Regions from separate parts of the Enterobacter cloacae complex sp. ECNIH7 genome, predicted to be linked through region 4. Evidence: predicted binding sites of a transcription regulator. Region 4 holds the regulator's gene; each other region holds the start of a gene.
What was found. Region 4 encodes CRP, which controls carbon source genes, mostly activating them, when cyclic AMP is high. Its sites were predicted from a motif close to ATGTGANNNNNNTCACAT; they were not measured.
Positions count from the first base shown of each region.

Region 1: the regulator CRP is predicted to act here: its motif matches at 1,617-1,634, upstream of ompW (outer membrane protein OmpW).
Region 2: the regulator CRP is predicted to act here: its motif matches at 2,602-2,619, upstream of cdd (cytidine deaminase).
Region 3: the regulator CRP is predicted to act here: its motif matches at 2,201-2,218, upstream of ydfZ (putative selenium delivery protein YdfZ).

Region 1 is NZ_CP017990.1:2,681,090-2,685,329, reverse strand. Features, by position in the region: gene yedE (selenium metabolism membrane protein YedE/FdhT) at 1-179, shown strand, start outside; gene yedF (sulfurtransferase-like selenium metabolism protein YedF) at 176-409, shown strand; gene WM95_RS13255 (hypothetical protein) at 536-874, shown strand; gene ompW (outer membrane protein OmpW) at 921-1,553, opposite strand; gene WM95_RS13245 (YkgJ family cysteine cluster protein) at 1,836-2,240, shown strand; gene WM95_RS13240 (YciC family protein) at 2,266-3,009, shown strand; gene WM95_RS13235 (septation protein A) at 3,066-3,605, shown strand; gene yciA (acyl-CoA thioester hydrolase YciA) at 3,710-4,105, shown strand; gene tonB (TonB system transport protein TonB) at 4,144-4,240, opposite strand, start outside.
Region 2 is NZ_CP017990.1:3,312,593-3,316,832, forward strand. Features, by position in the region: gene WM95_RS16260 (carbohydrate porin) at 1-58, opposite strand, end outside; gene dusC (tRNA dihydrouridine(16) synthase DusC) at 361-1,293, opposite strand; gene WM95_RS16270 (CidA/LrgA family protein) at 1,461-1,856, shown strand; gene WM95_RS16275 (CidB/LrgB family autolysis modulator) at 1,853-2,548, shown strand; gene cdd (cytidine deaminase) at 2,678-3,562, shown strand; gene sanA (outer membrane permeability protein SanA) at 3,689-4,240, shown strand, end outside.
Region 3 is NZ_CP017990.1:2,300,901-2,305,140, reverse strand. Features, by position in the region: gene ydfG (bifunctional NADP-dependent 3-hydroxy acid dehydrogenase/3-hydroxypropionate dehydrogenase YdfG) at 40-786, shown strand; gene WM95_RS11470 (GntR family transcriptional regulator) at 878-1,564, shown strand; gene WM95_RS11465 (universal stress protein) at 1,598-2,029, opposite strand; gene ydfZ (putative selenium delivery protein YdfZ) at 2,317-2,520, shown strand; gene WM95_RS11455 (mannitol dehydrogenase family protein) at 2,564-4,027, opposite strand.
Region 4 is NZ_CP017990.1:4,744,961-4,749,200, forward strand. Features, by position in the region: gene WM95_RS23750 (YheU family protein) at 1-135, shown strand, start outside; gene WM95_RS23755 (phosphoribulokinase) at 166-1,035, shown strand; gene WM95_RS23760 (OsmC family protein) at 1,102-1,506, opposite strand; gene crp (cAMP-activated global transcriptional regulator CRP) at 1,818-2,450, shown strand; gene WM95_RS23770 (YccS/YhfK family putative transporter) at 2,508-4,240, shown strand, end outside.

The DNA.
Region 1 (4,240 bases), 2.1 Mb from region 4:
CTCCGGCGCTTGCCACGAGTTGGGACAAGGTAAACCTGTTGAACACCTTCGGGCCTCTCGGCGGCCTGCTGGTCACCTACGCCCTGCTGCTGGTCGCTTTTTTACTGGTTGTCGCGCAGGAGAAACGCTTCTTCCGTCGCGCGAGTGTTAAAACAGAAACCCAGGAGAATGCTGCATGAAAGAGATCGTGCCCGATTACCGTCTGGATATGGTCGGTGAACCCTGCCCTTATCCGGCTGTTGCCACGCTTGAAGCCCTACCGCAGCTCAAAAAAGGGGAAATTCTGGAAGTGGTCAGCGACTGTCCGCAGTCCATCAACAACATTCCGCTGGATGCGAAAAACCACGGCTACACGGTGCTGGATATCCAGCAGGATGGCCCGACCATTCGCTATTTGATTCAAAAATGATCGCTAAGGGCCTCGCGAGGGGCCTTTATCGTATTGAATTATAAGACATCTTGATCCACGGCAAAAACGCGTTTTTTGACTTAAGTAAAATCTCACTTCCCTTTTGAAGGAGGTTTTCGCGGTTTGATGTATTTACGAGCTTTACTGGTTTTCGCCTTATTGATTCCCTTCCATGCGCTGTCCCTGAATTTCTCTTCTACCTTCCTGCGCCTTAATTGTCCGCAAAGAGGACTTGTCGAGGTCATTCTGCACGTTTATGACCATACCCAGGAACGATGGCACGGCCATTTTGAAACCGGCGCGGGACATAAACGTGCAGGTGATACCGAAATCATCCCGTTTGCCAACGGCGATATTCTCTTTCATTCCCTGTCCAGCGACGCTTTCAGCTATTTATATGATGGAGAAAATATCCTGAGGCACTGCGTAAAGCTTGATGAGCGGCCGGTTTATCCGTCGTTTTGAAGTGAGCAAAGCAAACTGGCCACCCTGTGGCCAGTTTGACGGGGGATTAGAAACGATAACCCGCAGAGAACATAAACACCCACGGATCCAGGCGAGTATTGATACTTTGCTGCTGACCGCCCGCTTTGAAGCGTACGTCCGTATCAATATCCATGTACCAGACCGAGGCGTTAATCAGCCAGTCGCGGTTAATCAGATAATCCAGACCGACCTGCCCCGCCATACCCCATGAATCTTTCAGGCTAAGGTCAGTCAAGCCGGCCTCTTTACCGGTATCGTTAAACTTCTCGTCGAAGAAAGTGGTGTAGTTCACACCGGCGCCAATATAAGGACGCACCTTGCTGTTGGCATCACCAAAGTACCATTGCGCCATCAGCGTTGGCGGTAAATGGTGAACCGTAGCGATATCACCGGTTGCGCCCAGACCTACGCGATGACGGAACGGCGTTGCAGCCAGAAGCTCAACACCAACGTTTTCCGTCGCCATATAGGTGAACGTTAACCCTAACTGGGTGTTATTACTGACGTTAAAACCGCCCATACCCAGCACGTTATCCGATCCTTCAGTCGGGCGAACCGTAGCCGAACCGGCACGAATAAAGAATTCGCCTGCTTCATGCGCATACGCGCCGCCAGAGAGACTGCTTAATACAAGGGCTGCCACCGCTAATTTTTTCATATCCGCTCCATCGTTGTGGTTTTAATCGCGGATGAGAATATACTCACAAATGAGTAATAAGTGATCTGCTACAGATCACATTAAAACCAGTAACTTAACATTCATTGATCTGGATTAATTTTTTGTTGCACACCCAAAAGCGATAAGTTGTTTCCATGTCAATTTTTGGCATTTCACGGTTACAAAATTTTCCCTTTTCCCCCTCTTGCTCTTCCTCTGGCGGCTGGATAATTTATCGCTCTCACAAGTTGATTTGATGCGTTCTTCTTTAGCAGGTGTGCCATGAGTGATATCAACCCGTGCATGACGTGCGGAGCCTGTTGTGCGTATTTTCGAGTCTCTTTCTACTGGGCCGAAGCCAGCGATGGCGGCGGTACCGTTCCGGTTCATCTCACAGAGCCGCTAACGCCTTTTCTGCGCTGCATGAGCGGCACAAACCAAAAGCAGGCCCGCTGCGTGGCGCTACAGGGCGAGCCCGGGGTCTCTACCAAGTGTTCCATCTATGAGGATCGGCCCAGCCCGTGCCGGGAATTTGCCATGTCGGGGGAGGATGGGCAGGTCAACGAAGCCTGCAATCGCGCCCGGGCGCGCATTGGATTACCTCCGCTTTACAAAGATATGCTTTTCCATACAAGCCTTGATGCTGCCACAGCAGGTGCATCCGGTGTACAATTGCCGGCTAATTAACACCTGCAATACTCAAGGAGAGTGCATGTCTATCACGGCGAAGTCTGTCTACCGTGACACGGGAAACTTTTTCCGCAATCAGTTCATAACCTTTTTACTGATCGCGTTGCTATGTGCCTTTATCACGGTGGTGCTGGGCCATGCCTTCTCACCGAGTGATGAACAGATTGCCAGCCTGAGCCAGGGCGACCACCTCGCCGGAAGCGTGGGGCTGTTTGAACTGGTGCAAAACATGACGCCGGAGCAGCAGCAGATTCTGCTGCGGGCGTCTGCCGCGTCAACGTTCTCAGGCCTGATTGGTAATGCGGTTCTGGCGGGCGGCGTTTTGCTGATGATTCAGCTGGTCTCGGCGGGTCACCGGGTCAGCGCCTTACGGGCGATTGGTGCGAGTGCGCCAGTCTTACCTAAGCTGTTTATCCTGATCTTTTTAACCACCATGCTGGTGCAAATGGGGATTATGCTGGTCGTGGTGCCGGGCGTGTTACTGGCTATCGTGCTCTCATTTGCGCCTGTGATGGTGGTGCAGGATAAGATGGGGATTTTTACCGCGATGCGCAGCAGCATCAGACTGGCATGGGCGAATATGCGTCTGGTGGCTCCCGCCGTGATCGGCTGGCTGCTCGCCAAAACGCTCCTGCTGTTGTTTGCACCGAATTTTGCGGTATTAACGCCGAACGTTGGCGCGGTAGTGGCGAATACGCTGAGCAATCTGATTTCAGCGTTACTGCTGGTCTATCTGTTCCGCCTGTATATGTTAATTCGTCAGTAATCCTGAGGCGGGCGGCATCGCTGCCACCCGCCCCGTTCAGAAGATGGAATCACAGAATGAAGCAGTTTCTTGATTTTTTACCGCTCGTGGTCTTTTTTGCTTTTTATAAGCTGTATGACATTTATGCCGCGACCACTGCGCTGATCGTTGCAACGGCTGTTGTTCTGATCTACAGCTGGGTTCGCTATCGTAAAGTCGAAAAGATGGCGCTGATAACGTTCGTCCTGGTCGCCGTGTTCGGCGGGCTTACGCTGTTCTTCCACAATGATGAATTTATTAAGTGGAAAGTGACCGTCATTTATGCGCTGTTCGCTGGTGCATTGTTAATTAGCCAGTGGGTCATGAAAAAACCGCTGATCCAGCGCATGCTGGGCAAAGAGCTGACGCTGCCTCAGGAAGTCTGGTCCCGTTTGAATATCGCCTGGGCGGTCTTCTTTATTCTCTGTGGTCTTGCCAATATCTATATCGCCTTCTGGCTGCCGCAGAATATATGGGTCAACTTCAAGGTCTTTGGCCTGACTGCGCTGACCCTTATCTTCACGCTGTTAAGCGGCGTATACATCTATCGCCACATGCCGCAAGACGACAAGCACTGATTAATGACTGACCAGAACGTCAACGACAGGCGTTCTGGTCTATTCTCTCCACTGTAAAATCATAGTAGCATCCCGCCTGAAGTCTTCCGTTACGAGTTAAAACAATGACAACAACTAACGCCCCGCAGGGCGAACTGGTTTTACGCACACTGGCAATGCCCGCTGACACCAATGCCAATGGCGATATTTTTGGCGGCTGGCTGATGTCGCAGATGGATATGGGCGGCGCAATTCTGGCAAAAGAGATTGCCCACGGGCGCGTGGTGACTGTGCGAGTGGACGGCATGACCTTCCTGCGCCCGGTTGCGGTGGGAGATGTGGTTTGCTGCTACGCGCGCTGCGTCAAACGCGGCAACACCTCTATTTCAATCAACATCGAAGTATGGGTTAAGAAAGTCTCTTCTGAACCTATTGGGCAGCGTTATAAGGCCACCGAAGCGCTGTTTATTTATGTCGCAGTGGACAGCGAAGGCAAGCCTCGTCAAATTCCGCAGGCCTGATTGACAGGCAAAAAAAAGCCTCCATCAGGAGGCTTTTTTTATTCCATTTGCGCCCCGCCGTTCAGGCGGAAAACAATATTCACAATCAGTCCGTTGCCCGGTTTCCCGGCCTCATAGCGCCATCTGCGCATCGCC
Region 2 (4,240 bases), 1.4 Mb from region 4:
CCGACAGCGGGGATATCGTCGATAAGGCGAGCGCATAGAGTTTATTTTTATATGCCATGATAACAACCTGTGATTGAGTATTTTGTGCGTAACCGGCCGCAGGAAATTTTTCTATTTCCTGTCGATATTTCATTTTTTTAAAATCAGTAAAAAGCGCTAAGCCAAATTTCTCTCCTGAGTAAACGAGAGGCAAAAAAAAACCTAAGCGCTCCACAGCGAAAATGCTGTGAAACGCTTAGGTTTTGCCTGTTAGCCAGTAACAATCCTGCGTTGAAAACAGTGGCACCTTAACACCGTCGCGCCACGTTGAAAACCAGAACTGTTTTCTGCTTTAAAAAAGTGTGAGCAATTTAACGCTTATTATTTTGACTGAATCACCCGGGCAATATCAGACGAAGTCTGTAATGTCCGAATCTCCTGAAATAATCCCAGCGCTTCATCGTACTCTTTGCGTAAATAACTCAGCCACTGTTTAATTCGCGCGACGTGATACAAACCGGTATCGCCCTGCTTTTCCAGTCGGCTGTATTTTTGCAGCAGCGTAACGACGTCTGCCCACGGCATTCGCGGCTCGTTATATTTCACCACCCGGCTGAGGTTCGGCACATTCAGGGCGCCGCGACCGATCATCACCGCATCGCAGCCGGTGGCCTGCAGACAGGCCTGCGCGCTCGCGTAGTCCCAGATTTCACCGTTGGCGATCACCGGAATGGAGAGGCGCTTGCGGATCTCGCCGATCGCCTGCCAGTTAATGCGCTCGGCCTTGTAGCCATCTTCTTTGGTGCGGCCATGCACCACCAGCTCGGTGGCCCCGGCCTGCTGCACCGCATCGGCGATTTCAAACTGCCGCGCGTCGCTGTCCCACCCCAGGCGCACCTTCACCGTCACCGGCAAATGCGAAGGCACGGCCTCACGCATGGCCTTCGCGCCGCGGTAAATCAGCTCAGGATCTTTCAACAGGGTCGCCCCGCCGCCGCTGCCGTTAACCAGCTTCGACGGACAGCCGCAGTTGAGATCCACCCCGTAAGAGCCCAGCTCAACCGCGCGGGCGGCGTTCTCCGCCAGCCATTCGGGATACTGGCCGAGCAGCTGAATACGCACCAGCGTACCGGAAGAGGTCCGGCTCTGGTTGTGCAGCTCGGGGCACAGGCGGAAGAAGGATTTTACCGGCAACAACATATCGACCACGCGCAGAAATTCCGTCACGCAGAGATCGTAATCGTTCACCTCGGTCAGAAGCTCGCGCACGAGGGAGTCGAGCACGCCTTCCATTGGGGCCAGTAAAACACGCATAGCAGTACCTGTGGAAAAAGACGCGCTATAGTATCTGCTCTGTATGTATGTGGAAAGCGCGACTTTCCATTCTGGAATGTCTGGTATGCTCAAATTTCATGATGTGATCCGTGGCACATTTTTGAGTTTAATTGTATGATGAATGCGTTTCAGCAAGGACTATCACCATGAGCAAATCATTGAACATTATCTGGCAATATCTGCGCGCATTCGTCCTGATTTACGCCTGCCTGTATGCCGGGATTTTCATCGCGTCGCTGCTGCCGATCGTCATTCCCGGCAGCATTATCGGTATGCTGATCCTCTTTGTTTTGCTGGCGCTGCAAATCCTGCCCGCAAAATGGGTCAATCCCGGCTGCTTCGTCCTTATTCGCTATATGGCGCTGCTTTTCGTGCCTATCGGCGTCGGGGTCATGCAGTATTTTGATTTGCTCAAGGCCCAGTTCGGCCCGATTGTGGTCTCCTGCGCGGTCAGTACGCTGGTGGTTTTCCTGGTTGTGAGCTGGAGTTCGCATCTGGTGCATGGCGAACGTAACGTGGTCGGGGAGAAAACAAAAAAATGATGGCCAATATCTGGTGGTCGCTGCCGTTAACCCTGGCGGTGTTCTTCGCCGTGCGCAAGCTTGCCGCACGTTTTAAAATGCCATTGCTGAACCCGCTGCTGGTGGCAATGGTGGTGATTATTCCGTTCCTGCTGCTCACCGGCATTCCCTACGAACGCTACTTTGCCGGCAGCAAAATTTTAAACGACCTGCTGCAGCCTGCCGTTGTGGCGCTCGCCTTTCCTTTATATGAACAGCTCCACCAGATCCGCGCCCGCTGGAAATCCATCATTACCATCTGTTTTGTGGGCAGCCTGGTAGCGATGATCACCGGCACGTCGGTAGCGCTGTTGATGGGGGCCTCTCCGCAGATTGCGGCGTCGATCCTGCCTAAATCGGTAACCACGCCTATCGCGATGGCGGTCGGTGGCAGCCTCGGCGGGATCCCGGCCATCAGCGCGATGTGCGTCATTTTCGTCGGTATTCTCGGGGCGGTGTTTGGTCACACATTGCTGAACGGGATGCGTATTCATACTAAAGCGGCACGGGGGCTGTCGATGGGGACCGCCTCCCACGCCCTGGGCACCGCCCGCTGTGCGGAGCTGGATTATCAGGAAGGGGCGTTTAGCTCCCTGGCGCTGGTGATCTGCGGGATTATCACCTCCCTGCTGGCCCCGTTCATTTTCCCGCTGATTCTGGCGGTGATGGGCTAAAATTTGCGATGCGTCGCGCAAATTTCATTTTGATTTCATAAGTTGCATACATAATGAGAAGTGGATCACATATAAAGCCCTGGCGGCTCCGTAAACTACCGATCCATTAACCTTTATGAGGCAAACGCCATGCACCCACGTTTTCAAGCTGCTTTCGCCCAGCTTGCAGAGAATTTGCAGTCAGCCCTGGCTCCCGTTCTGGCAGATGCACACTTCCCCGCCCTGCTGACCGCGGAGCAGGTCACGATGCTGAAACAAGCAACGGGACTGGACGAAGACGCGCTGGCTTTCGCACTGCTTCCCCTGGCTGCCGCCTGCGCGCGGGCCGATCTCTCCCACTTTAACGTCGGGGCCATTGCGCGCGGCGTCAGCGGAACCTGGTACTTCGGTGGCAATATGGAGTTCCTGGGCGCGACCATGCAGCAAACGGTTCACGCCGAGCAGAGCGCCATCAGCCACGCCTGGCTGCGCGGTGAAAAAGCCCTGAGCGCCATTACCGTTAACTACACCCCCTGCGGCCACTGCCGTCAGTTTATGAACGAGCTGAACAGCGGGCTGCAGCTGCGCATCAATCTGCCAGGCCGCGCGCCGCATAAGCTGGGGGACTATCTGCCTGACGCGTTTGGCCCGAAAGATCTGGAGATCAAAACGCTGCTGATGGACGATCAGGACCACGGTTACGCCCTGTCCGGCGATGACCTGAGCCAGGCGGCCATTCGCGCGGCGAACAAAAGCCACACGCCGTACAGCAAGTCCCCGAGCGGCGTGGCGCTGCAGTGCCGCGATGGCCGGATCTTTAGCGGCAGCTACGCGGAAAACGCCGCGTTTAACCCAACCCTGCCACCGCTGCAGGGCGCGCTTAACCTGCTGAGCCTGAACGGCTATGACTATCCGGACATTCAGCGCGCTATTCTGGCAGAAATTGCCGATGCGCCGCTGATTCAGTGGGATGCGACCGCCGCGACGCTTAAAGCGCTGGGCTGCACGACGATTGACCGCGTACTGCTTGCGTAATCCTTCCGGCGGGCAGAAATGCCCGCCAGTTTGCTGAAAAACCCCTCAGTTGAGTCGCTGTTTCTTGCGCTAACCAGGCGGGTAAAGTAGCCTGAGTTAAATTTCATCCACGAACGAGCCATCTCCATGTTAAAGCGCGTTTTTTACAGCCTGTCTGTCCTGGTCGGCATACTGCTGTTGATCGTGCTGGGTCTTGACCGCTGGATGAGCTGGAAAACCGCCCCCTACATCTTTGATGACCTGCAGGACCTGCCCTATCGTCAGGTTGGCGTGGTGCTCGGCACCGCCAAGTATTACCGCACCGGCGTGATCAACCAGTATTACCGTTACCGCATTCAGGGCGCGCTGAACGCCTACAACAGCGGCAAGGTGAACTACCTGCTGCTGAGCGGCGATAACGCTCTTCAAAGCTACAATGAACCGGTGACGATGCGTAAGGACCTGATTGCCGCGGGCGTGGACCCTGCCGATATCGTGCTCGACTACGCCGGATTCCGCACCCTGGACTCCATCGTGCGCACGCGTAAAGTCTTCGACACCAACGACTTCATCATCATCACCCAGCGCTTCCACTGCGAGCGCGCGCTGTTTATCGCGCTGCATATGGGCATTCAGGCGCAGTGTTACGCGGTGCCGTCGCCAAAGGACATGCTGAGCGTGCGCGTCCGTGAGTTCGGC
Region 3 (4,240 bases), 2.4 Mb from region 4:
TATGTTAGTACAACACAAAAAGCGTTGAGGAACAGTGAGATGATTATTTTAGTTACCGGGGCAACGGCAGGTTTTGGTGAAAGCATCACGCGTCGCTTCGTCGCCAACGGGCACAAGGTTATTGCCACGGGCCGTCGTCAGGAGCGCCTGCAGGAGCTGAAGGACGAATTAGGCGACAGCATCCTGACCGCGCAGCTGGACGTGCGTAACCGCGCGGCCATTGAAGAGATGATTGCCAACCTGCCCGCCGAGTGGCGCGCCATCGACGTGCTGGTCAACAATGCCGGTCTGGCACTGGGCATGGAGCCAGCCCACAAAGCTAGCGTTGAAGACTGGGAAAACATGATCGACACCAACAACAAAGGGCTGGTCTATATGACCCGCGCGGTGCTGCCGGGCATGGTCGAGCGCAACCGCGGCCACATTATCAACATTGGCTCCACCGCCGGAAGCTGGCCTTACGCAGGCGGCAACGTCTATGGCGCGACGAAAGCGTTTGTGCGCCAGTTCAGCCTTAACCTGCGTACCGACCTGCACGGCACCGCCATTCGCGTCACCGATATTGAGCCGGGTCTGGTGGGCGGCACCGAGTTTTCCAACGTGCGTTTCAAAGGCGATGACGCGAAAGCGGGCAAAACCTACGAAAATGCTAACGCGCTGACGCCGGAAGATGTGACCGAAACGGTCTGGTGGGTGGCGACGCTGCCAAAACACGTCAACATCAATACCGTGGAAATGATGCCAGTCAGCCAGAGTTTTGCAGGACTTAGCGTCCATCGTGGCTAAATCCGCCCTTCCCGGCCTGCGGGCCGGGTCTGTTTCGGGTTATAAAAGAATGGTAGTATGTTCAGGCTAACTCTCTGAGAAATGACAACTCATGGCCGCTGAATCGCAACTCAATCCCACCCAGCCCGTTAACCAGCAAATCTATCGCATTTTGCGACGTGATATTGTCCATTGCCTGATCCCACCGGGAACGCCGCTTTCTGAAAAAGAGGTCTCCGTGCGTTTTGACGTTTCCCGTCAGCCGGTACGTGAAGCGTTTATTAAGCTTGCTGAAAACGGACTGATTCAGATCCGCCCGCAGCGCGGCAGCTACGTGAACAAAATTTCACTCTCTCAGGTACGCAACGGCTGTTTCGTTCGCCAGGCCATTGAATGCGCGGTGGCGCGCCGCGCCGCAACGCTTATCAACGACAACCAGTGTTACCAGCTTGAGCAGAACCTTCACCAGCAGCGTATTGCGATTGACCGTAAGCAGCTCAATGATTTCTTCCAGCTTGATGATGAATTCCACCAGAAGCTGGCGCAGATCGCGGATTGTCAGCTGGCCTGGGACACCATCGAGAACATCAAGGCCACCATTGACCGCGTGCGCTATATGAGCCTCGATCACGTCTCCCCGCCGGAAATGCTGCTCCGACAGCATCATGATATTTTCAGCGCGCTGGAAAAACGCGACCCGAACGGTGTGGAAAAAGCGATGACGCTGCATCTGCAGGAAATTAGCGAATCCGTGCAGCTTATTCGTCAGGAAAATAGCGAGTGGTTTAGCGAAGAGTAATATTCGCCGCCCCTTTCGGGTGCGGCGGCGTGATTAGCGAACGACTAACACCGGGATCGTGGCGTAGCGCAGTATAGATTCCGCATTTGAACCCAGCAGATGAGTGGTGATGCTCGGATTTTTCGACCCGATGACAATCGCATCATATTCCCCCTCCTTGCTCAGCCTGATAATTTCATCCCGGACGTTGCCAAAACGCACCATGCTATGAATATTCTCTGGGGCGATATCGAAAAGTCTTTTTAACTCGTTCATTTTCTTACCGGATTCTGCGGTCATATACTCTTCAAACTTTTTAATATCGGCGTTGAACCCGCGCAGCAGAGACCGGCTGCTGGCAGGCAGAATGTTGACCAGGGTAATCGACGCGCCCTCTGCCTTCGCAAGGTTTGCCGCGTGGCGAACCGCTTTGTCGCTCAAATCCATTTCAAACACGTCTACAGGCATCAAAATGCTCTTATACATAAGCCTGACTCCTTATTCCGATGAAGGGTTATTTCCTGCACACAGGATGACATCGGGAATATAAACCAACCCTCAACGCTTCCCTGTCGAAACTATCAATTAATGAAAATAATGGTCCACTTTGTAAATTACCGTCCTGAACCGTCAGCGCCAGACGAAATAAAGAAAAAAGTGTGAGTTTGATCAAAAACAAAAACATGAAGCGCGGACAGGCGTATTTATATGCCCCGTGAACGGCATAACCCGAAATAGCGCCGTAACGAACAGGTTAGAGAGGAGAAAATACCATGATGACATACGACCGTAACCGCAATGCAATCACCACCGGCAGCCGCGTCATGATTAGCGGCACGGGCAAAACCGGCGTGATTAAAGCGATCCACAGCGACGGGCTGGATGCCGCGCAGGTGCGCCGCAGCAAAACGGTTGAAGTGGAAGGATGCGAAGGTAAGTTCGAACCGATTGAGTTGATTCGTCTGGGTATGCACTAAGCTGTGCGCAGACATGCCGCCGCGCACGGCGGCATGTGCTGAATTACCGTTGAGACGCGTACTGCGCCACGGTCGCTTTCGCGCCTTTTTGCAGCAGCGTCCGGTACGCGGTCATCACCGCAGCAACGAAGCGCGGCTCCTGCGGTAACTCTTTACCAAAGATGGCCTCAATGCCGAGCAGCGCGTTAACCCGACTTTCCCCTTCCGCACTTCCCTTCACCGCCGCCTGAATCACCGCCAGCTGCGGATCGCTCACGTCGATAGCGTTACCCTGCTCGTCCACGCCGCCAACATAACGCATCCACCCTGCCACGCCCAGCGCCAGCAGTGGGAAAGGCTTCTGATGCACCAGGTGCCAGCGCACGGAGTCCAGCATACGCTGCGGGAGCTTCTGGCTGCCGTCCATCGCGATTTGCCATGTCCGATGGCGCAGGGCCGGGTTGCTGTAGCGGGCAATCAGGAGATCGGCATAGCGACCTAAATCAACACCCTTCACTTTCAGCGTGGGCGCCTGCTCGTTAAGCATCAGCGTATGCGCGGCGAGGCGGTAGTTCTCATCTTCCATACAGTCGTTGATATGCGGGTAACCGGCCAGATAGCCCAGGTACGCCAGGAAGGAGTGGCTGCCGTTGAGCATGCGCAGCTTCATCTCTTCAAACGGGATCACGTCTGACACCAGCTCGGCACCGGCTTTTTCCCACTCTGGACGTCCTGCCACAAAGTTATCCTCGATCACCCACTGGCGGAACGGTTCACAGGCGACCGCCGCCGGATCACGCACGCCGGTCAGCTGCTCAATTTTATCCAGCGTATCGGGAGTGACCGCCGGCACGATGCGATCCACCATGGTTGACGGGAAGGTGACGTTAGCCTCGATCCAGTCCGCCAGCTCGCCGTCTACCGCTCGGGCGTAAGCGCAGGTCACATTGCGCATCACGTGGCCGTTCTCCGGCATGTTGTCGCAGGACATCACGCTAAACGCGGGCAGACCCGCCGCTTTGCGACGCGCCAGCGCTTCCACCACCACGCCCGGCGCGGATTTCGGCTGGTGCGGGTTTTGCAGGTCGGCGACGATAAACGGGTGATCGAGCATCAGTTGTCCTGTCGCCGGTGAGTGGCAGTACCCTTTCTCGGTGATGGTCAGCGAGACAATTGCCACCTGCGGTTCGCACATCGCCGCCAGCACGCACTCCAGCCCGTCGACCTGTGCATGCAGCGCTTTTTTAACCACGCCAACCACGCGGGATGTCCATGCGTCAGCAGACATCTCCGCCACGGTGTACAGGTTATCCTGCGCGTTCAGATCGGCAATCTGCCGCTCGCCGCCAATCAGGTTAACCTCACAGTAGCCCCAGTCGCTGCCGTGCTCAGCGGCGAGGATGTCGGCGTATACCGCCTGGTGCGCCCGGTGAAAGGCGCCAAAACCCAGATGAACAATGCGTGGTTGAAGGCTGTCGCGATCGTACTGAGGCAGCGTCGCGTTGGCCTGTAATAAGGTGTTTTCCATGATTAAGACTCGTTAATTAGAAAGCCGTGGACCGCTGCCGCGCCTTCAGAAGCGGCAGCGCCTGCTGACTACACCAACTAGAATGGCAGTTGGGGTAAAAAAGTAACTGCCATCAACCATACTGATACTGCCGTTTGAGATTTTGATTTATATTAACTTTTGCTCATGTGGTGTGACATACAGCTAAAGTTGTGTGACAGGTCACGCAAGTTA
Region 4 (4,240 bases):
GGTGAACAGGAACGCTCGCTTGAGCAAAAGGTCAACGATGTTAAGCGCCAGCTGAAAAGCGGCGACGTGGTGCTGGTGTGGTCAGAACTGCATGAGACGGTCAATATCATGCCCCGCAACGCGTTTCACGGCTGATCTTCCACCCTTTTCAGTCAGGGAGTTGCTATGTCTGCCAGACATCCGGTTATTGCCGTTACGGGGTCGAGTGGTGCAGGAACCACCACCACCAGCCTCGCATTTCGCAAGATTTTCGCCCAGCTGAATCTCCGTGCGGCGGAGGTCGAAGGCGACAGCTTTCACCGCTACACGCGTCCGGAGATGGACATGGCCATTCGTAAGGCGCGCGATTCGGGTAAACACATCAGCTACTTCGGCCCGGAAGCCAATGACTTCGGCCTGCTGGAACAAACCTTTATAGAGTATGGCAAGAGCGGCAAAGGGCAGTCCCGCAAGTATCTGCACACCTATGATGAAGCCGTACCCTGGAATCAGGTGCCGGGAACCTTTACCCCGTGGCAGCCGCTGCCGGAACCCACCGACGTCCTGTTTTACGAAGGATTGCACGGCGGCGTGGTCACCCCTCAACACGACGTGGCGCGCCACGTGGATCTGCTGGTCGGCGTGGTCCCTATCGTTAACCTGGAGTGGATCCAGAAGCTGACGCGTGACATGAGCGAGCGCGGCCATTCGCGAGAGGCTGTGATGGACTCGGTGGTGCGCTCCATGGAGGATTACATCAACTTCCTGACGCCGCAGTTCTCCCGCACCCATATCAACTTCCAGCGCGTGCCGACGGTGGACACCTCCAACCCGTTTGCCGCTAAAAGCATCCCGTCGCTGGATGAGAGCTTTGTGGTGATCCATTTCCGCAATCTCGAAGGCATTGACTATCCCTGGCTGCTGGCGATGCTGCAGGGCTCGTTTATTTCGCACATGAATACGTTAGTCGTGCCGGGCGGGAAAATGGGGCTGGCGATGGAGCTCATCATGACGCCGCTGGTGGAGCGACTGATGGAAGGGAAGCAGATCGCGTGAGCATGTTCCCTCTCCCAGTGGGAGAGGGTTAGGGTGAGGGCATCAACACGCACGATGCCCCATCAATCACGCCTCGATCACTTCATACGAATGGGTGATTTTTACCGCTTTCTCCAGCATTAACGCCACAGAGCAGTACTTCTCCGCAGACAGGTCCACCGCACGTGAGACCGCCGCGTCTTTCAGTTCTTTACCGGTGACCACAAAGTGCAGGTTAATATGGGTGAACAGGCGTGGCGCCTCATCGCGACGCTCTGATGTGAGTTTAACCTCACAATCCGTCACGTCATGACGTCCTTTTTGCAGAATCGACACCACGTCAATGGCGCTGCAACCCCCTGCCGCCATCAGCACCATTTCCATTGGGCTTGGCGCTTTATCGCCGGAGTTACCGTCCATCAAAATCTGGTGTCCTGATGCGGATTCGCCCAGGAACGTTAAACCTTCAACCCACTTCACGCGCGCTTGCATATTCATTAACTCCAACGTTGCATTTTTGGTGACAGATTACGCGTGCGTTACATTTCTCGCAATGGAAGGCGACCTGCATCATGCTGAAGCGAGACACCAGGAGACACGCGGCGAAAGCTATGCTAAAACACTCAGGATGCTACAGTAATACATTGACGTTACACGTGTATGCAGAGGACATCAAACTTTACTGGCTGCGAAACGTTACGGTAGCCGACTTCCCAGGGTATGGGTAAGAATTCGATTGCAACCCCAGAGTCCGGATGCATCTGATGACTCTGGTGACAGCTTATAACAGAGGATAACAGCGCATGGTGCTTGGCAAACCGCAAACAGACCCGACTCTCGAATGGTTCTTGTCTCATTGCCACATTCATAAGTACCCATCGAAGAGCACGCTGATTCACCAGGGTGAAAAAGCGGAAACGTTGTATTACATCGTTAAAGGCTCGGTGGCAGTGCTGATCAAAGATGAAGAAGGGAAAGAGATGATCCTTTCTTATCTGAACCAGGGCGATTTCATCGGTGAACTGGGCCTGTTTGAAGAGGGCCAGGAACGTAGCGCCTGGGTTCGTGCAAAGACAGCATGTGAAGTGGCTGAAATTTCTTACAAGAAGTTCCGTCAGCTGATTCAGGTTAACCCTGACATCCTGATGCGTCTTTCTTCCCAGATGGCGCGCCGTCTGCAGGTCACGTCAGAGAAAGTGGGTAACCTCGCCTTCCTGGACGTTACCGGCCGTATCGCACAAACCCTGTTGAACCTGGCGAAACAGCCAGACGCAATGACCCACCCGGACGGCATGCAAATTAAAATTACCCGTCAGGAAATTGGTCAGATCGTCGGTTGCTCCCGTGAAACAGTGGGCCGTATCCTGAAAATGCTGGAAGATCAAAACCTGATCTCCGCCCACGGTAAAACCATCGTGGTCTACGGAACGCGTTAATTCCGCTCAAACGGCGTGTCACCGCAGGGTGTCACGCCGTTTTTGTCTCTACTCCCCATGTGGCGCAGGCTGATCTATCACCCGGAAGTTAACTACGCACAGCGGCAAACGCTGGTGTTGTGTCTTCCTGTGGCCATAGGCCTGATCCTCGGACATCTTCAGCAAGGCCTGCTGTTTTCCCTCGTGCCCGCCTGCTGCAACATCGCCGGTCTGGACACGCCGCATAAGCGCTTTTTCAAACGCCTGATTATCGGTGGCTGCCTGTTTGCCGGCTGTAGCCTCGCCGTGCAGCTTCTGCTTGCCCGGGATATCCCGCTGCCGCTGATCCTGACCGTGCTGGCGATGACGCTCGGCGTCACGGCGGAAATCAGTTCGCTGCACGCCCGCCTGCTTCCCGCCTCGCTGATTGCGGCTATTTTCACGCTGAGCCTCGCCGGGAACATGCCGGTGTGGGAGCCGCTGCTGATCTACGCCCTGGGGACATTATGGTACGGGCTATTTAACTGGTTTTGGTTCTGGCTGTGGCGCGAACAGCCGCTGCGTGAATCCCTGAGCCTGCTCTATGTGCAGCTTGCGGATTACTGCGAAGCCAAATATACCCTGCTCACCCAGCATACCGACCCGGAAAAATCCTTACCGCCGCTGCTGACGCGCCAGCAGAAGGTGGTGGATCTCATAAGCCAGTGCTATCAGCAGCTGCATATGCTCGCCGCCAACAAGAACCACGAATACAAACGGCTGCTGCGCACCTTCCAGGTCGGGCTGGATCTGCAGGAGCACATCTCCGTAAGCCTTCATCACCCGCAGGAGGTGCAAAAGCTGGTCGAGCGCAGCCACGCCGAAGCGGTGATCCGCTGGAACGCACAAACCGTGTCCGCACGTCTGCGCGTGCTGGCCGATGATATTCTCTACCACCGCTACCCCACGCGCTTTAACATGGAAAAACAGCTGGGCGCGCTGGAGAAAATCGCCCGCCAGCATCCCGATAACCCGGTCGGCCAGTTTGCCGCCTGGCACTTCAGCCGCATCGCCCGCGTGTTGCGCACGCAGCGCCCGCTTTATCCCCGCGACCTGATGGCGGATAAGCAAAAACGGCTTCCGTTATTGCCCGCGCTCAGGAGCTATCTTTCCCTTAAATCGTCCGCCCTGCGCAACGCCGCCAGGATTAGCGTTATGCTCAGTACCGCCAGCCTGATGGGCATGGCGCTGCACCTGCCGAAACCGTACTGGATCTTAATGACCGTGCTGTTTGTCACCCAGAACGGCTACGGCGCCACGCGGGTGCGTATTCTGCACAGGGCTGGCGGAACGATGGCCGGGCTGATCATTGCGGGCGTAACGCTACACTTCCACGTGCCGGAAGGCTATACCCTGGCAGGCATGCTGGCGATCACGCTGGTGAGCTACCTGATTATCCGCAAAAATTACGGCTGGGCGATGGTGGGCTTTACGGTGACGGCGGTATATACCCTGCAGCTGCTCACGCTCAATGGCGAACAGTTTATTATCGCCAGGCTGATTGATACCCTGATCGGCTGCCTGATTGCCTTTGGCGGAATGGTCTGGCTGTGGCCGCAGTGGCAGAGCGGGCTGCTGAGGCAGAACGCCCACGACGCGCTGGAAGCCGACCAGCAGGCTATTCGCCTGATCCTGAGCGACGACCCGCAGCCCTCCCCGCTGGCCTATCAGCGGATGAAGGTCAACCAGGCGCACAACGCCCTGTTTAACTCGCTCAACCAGGCGATGCAGGAGCCGGGCTTTAACTCGCACTATCTGGCAGACATGAAGCT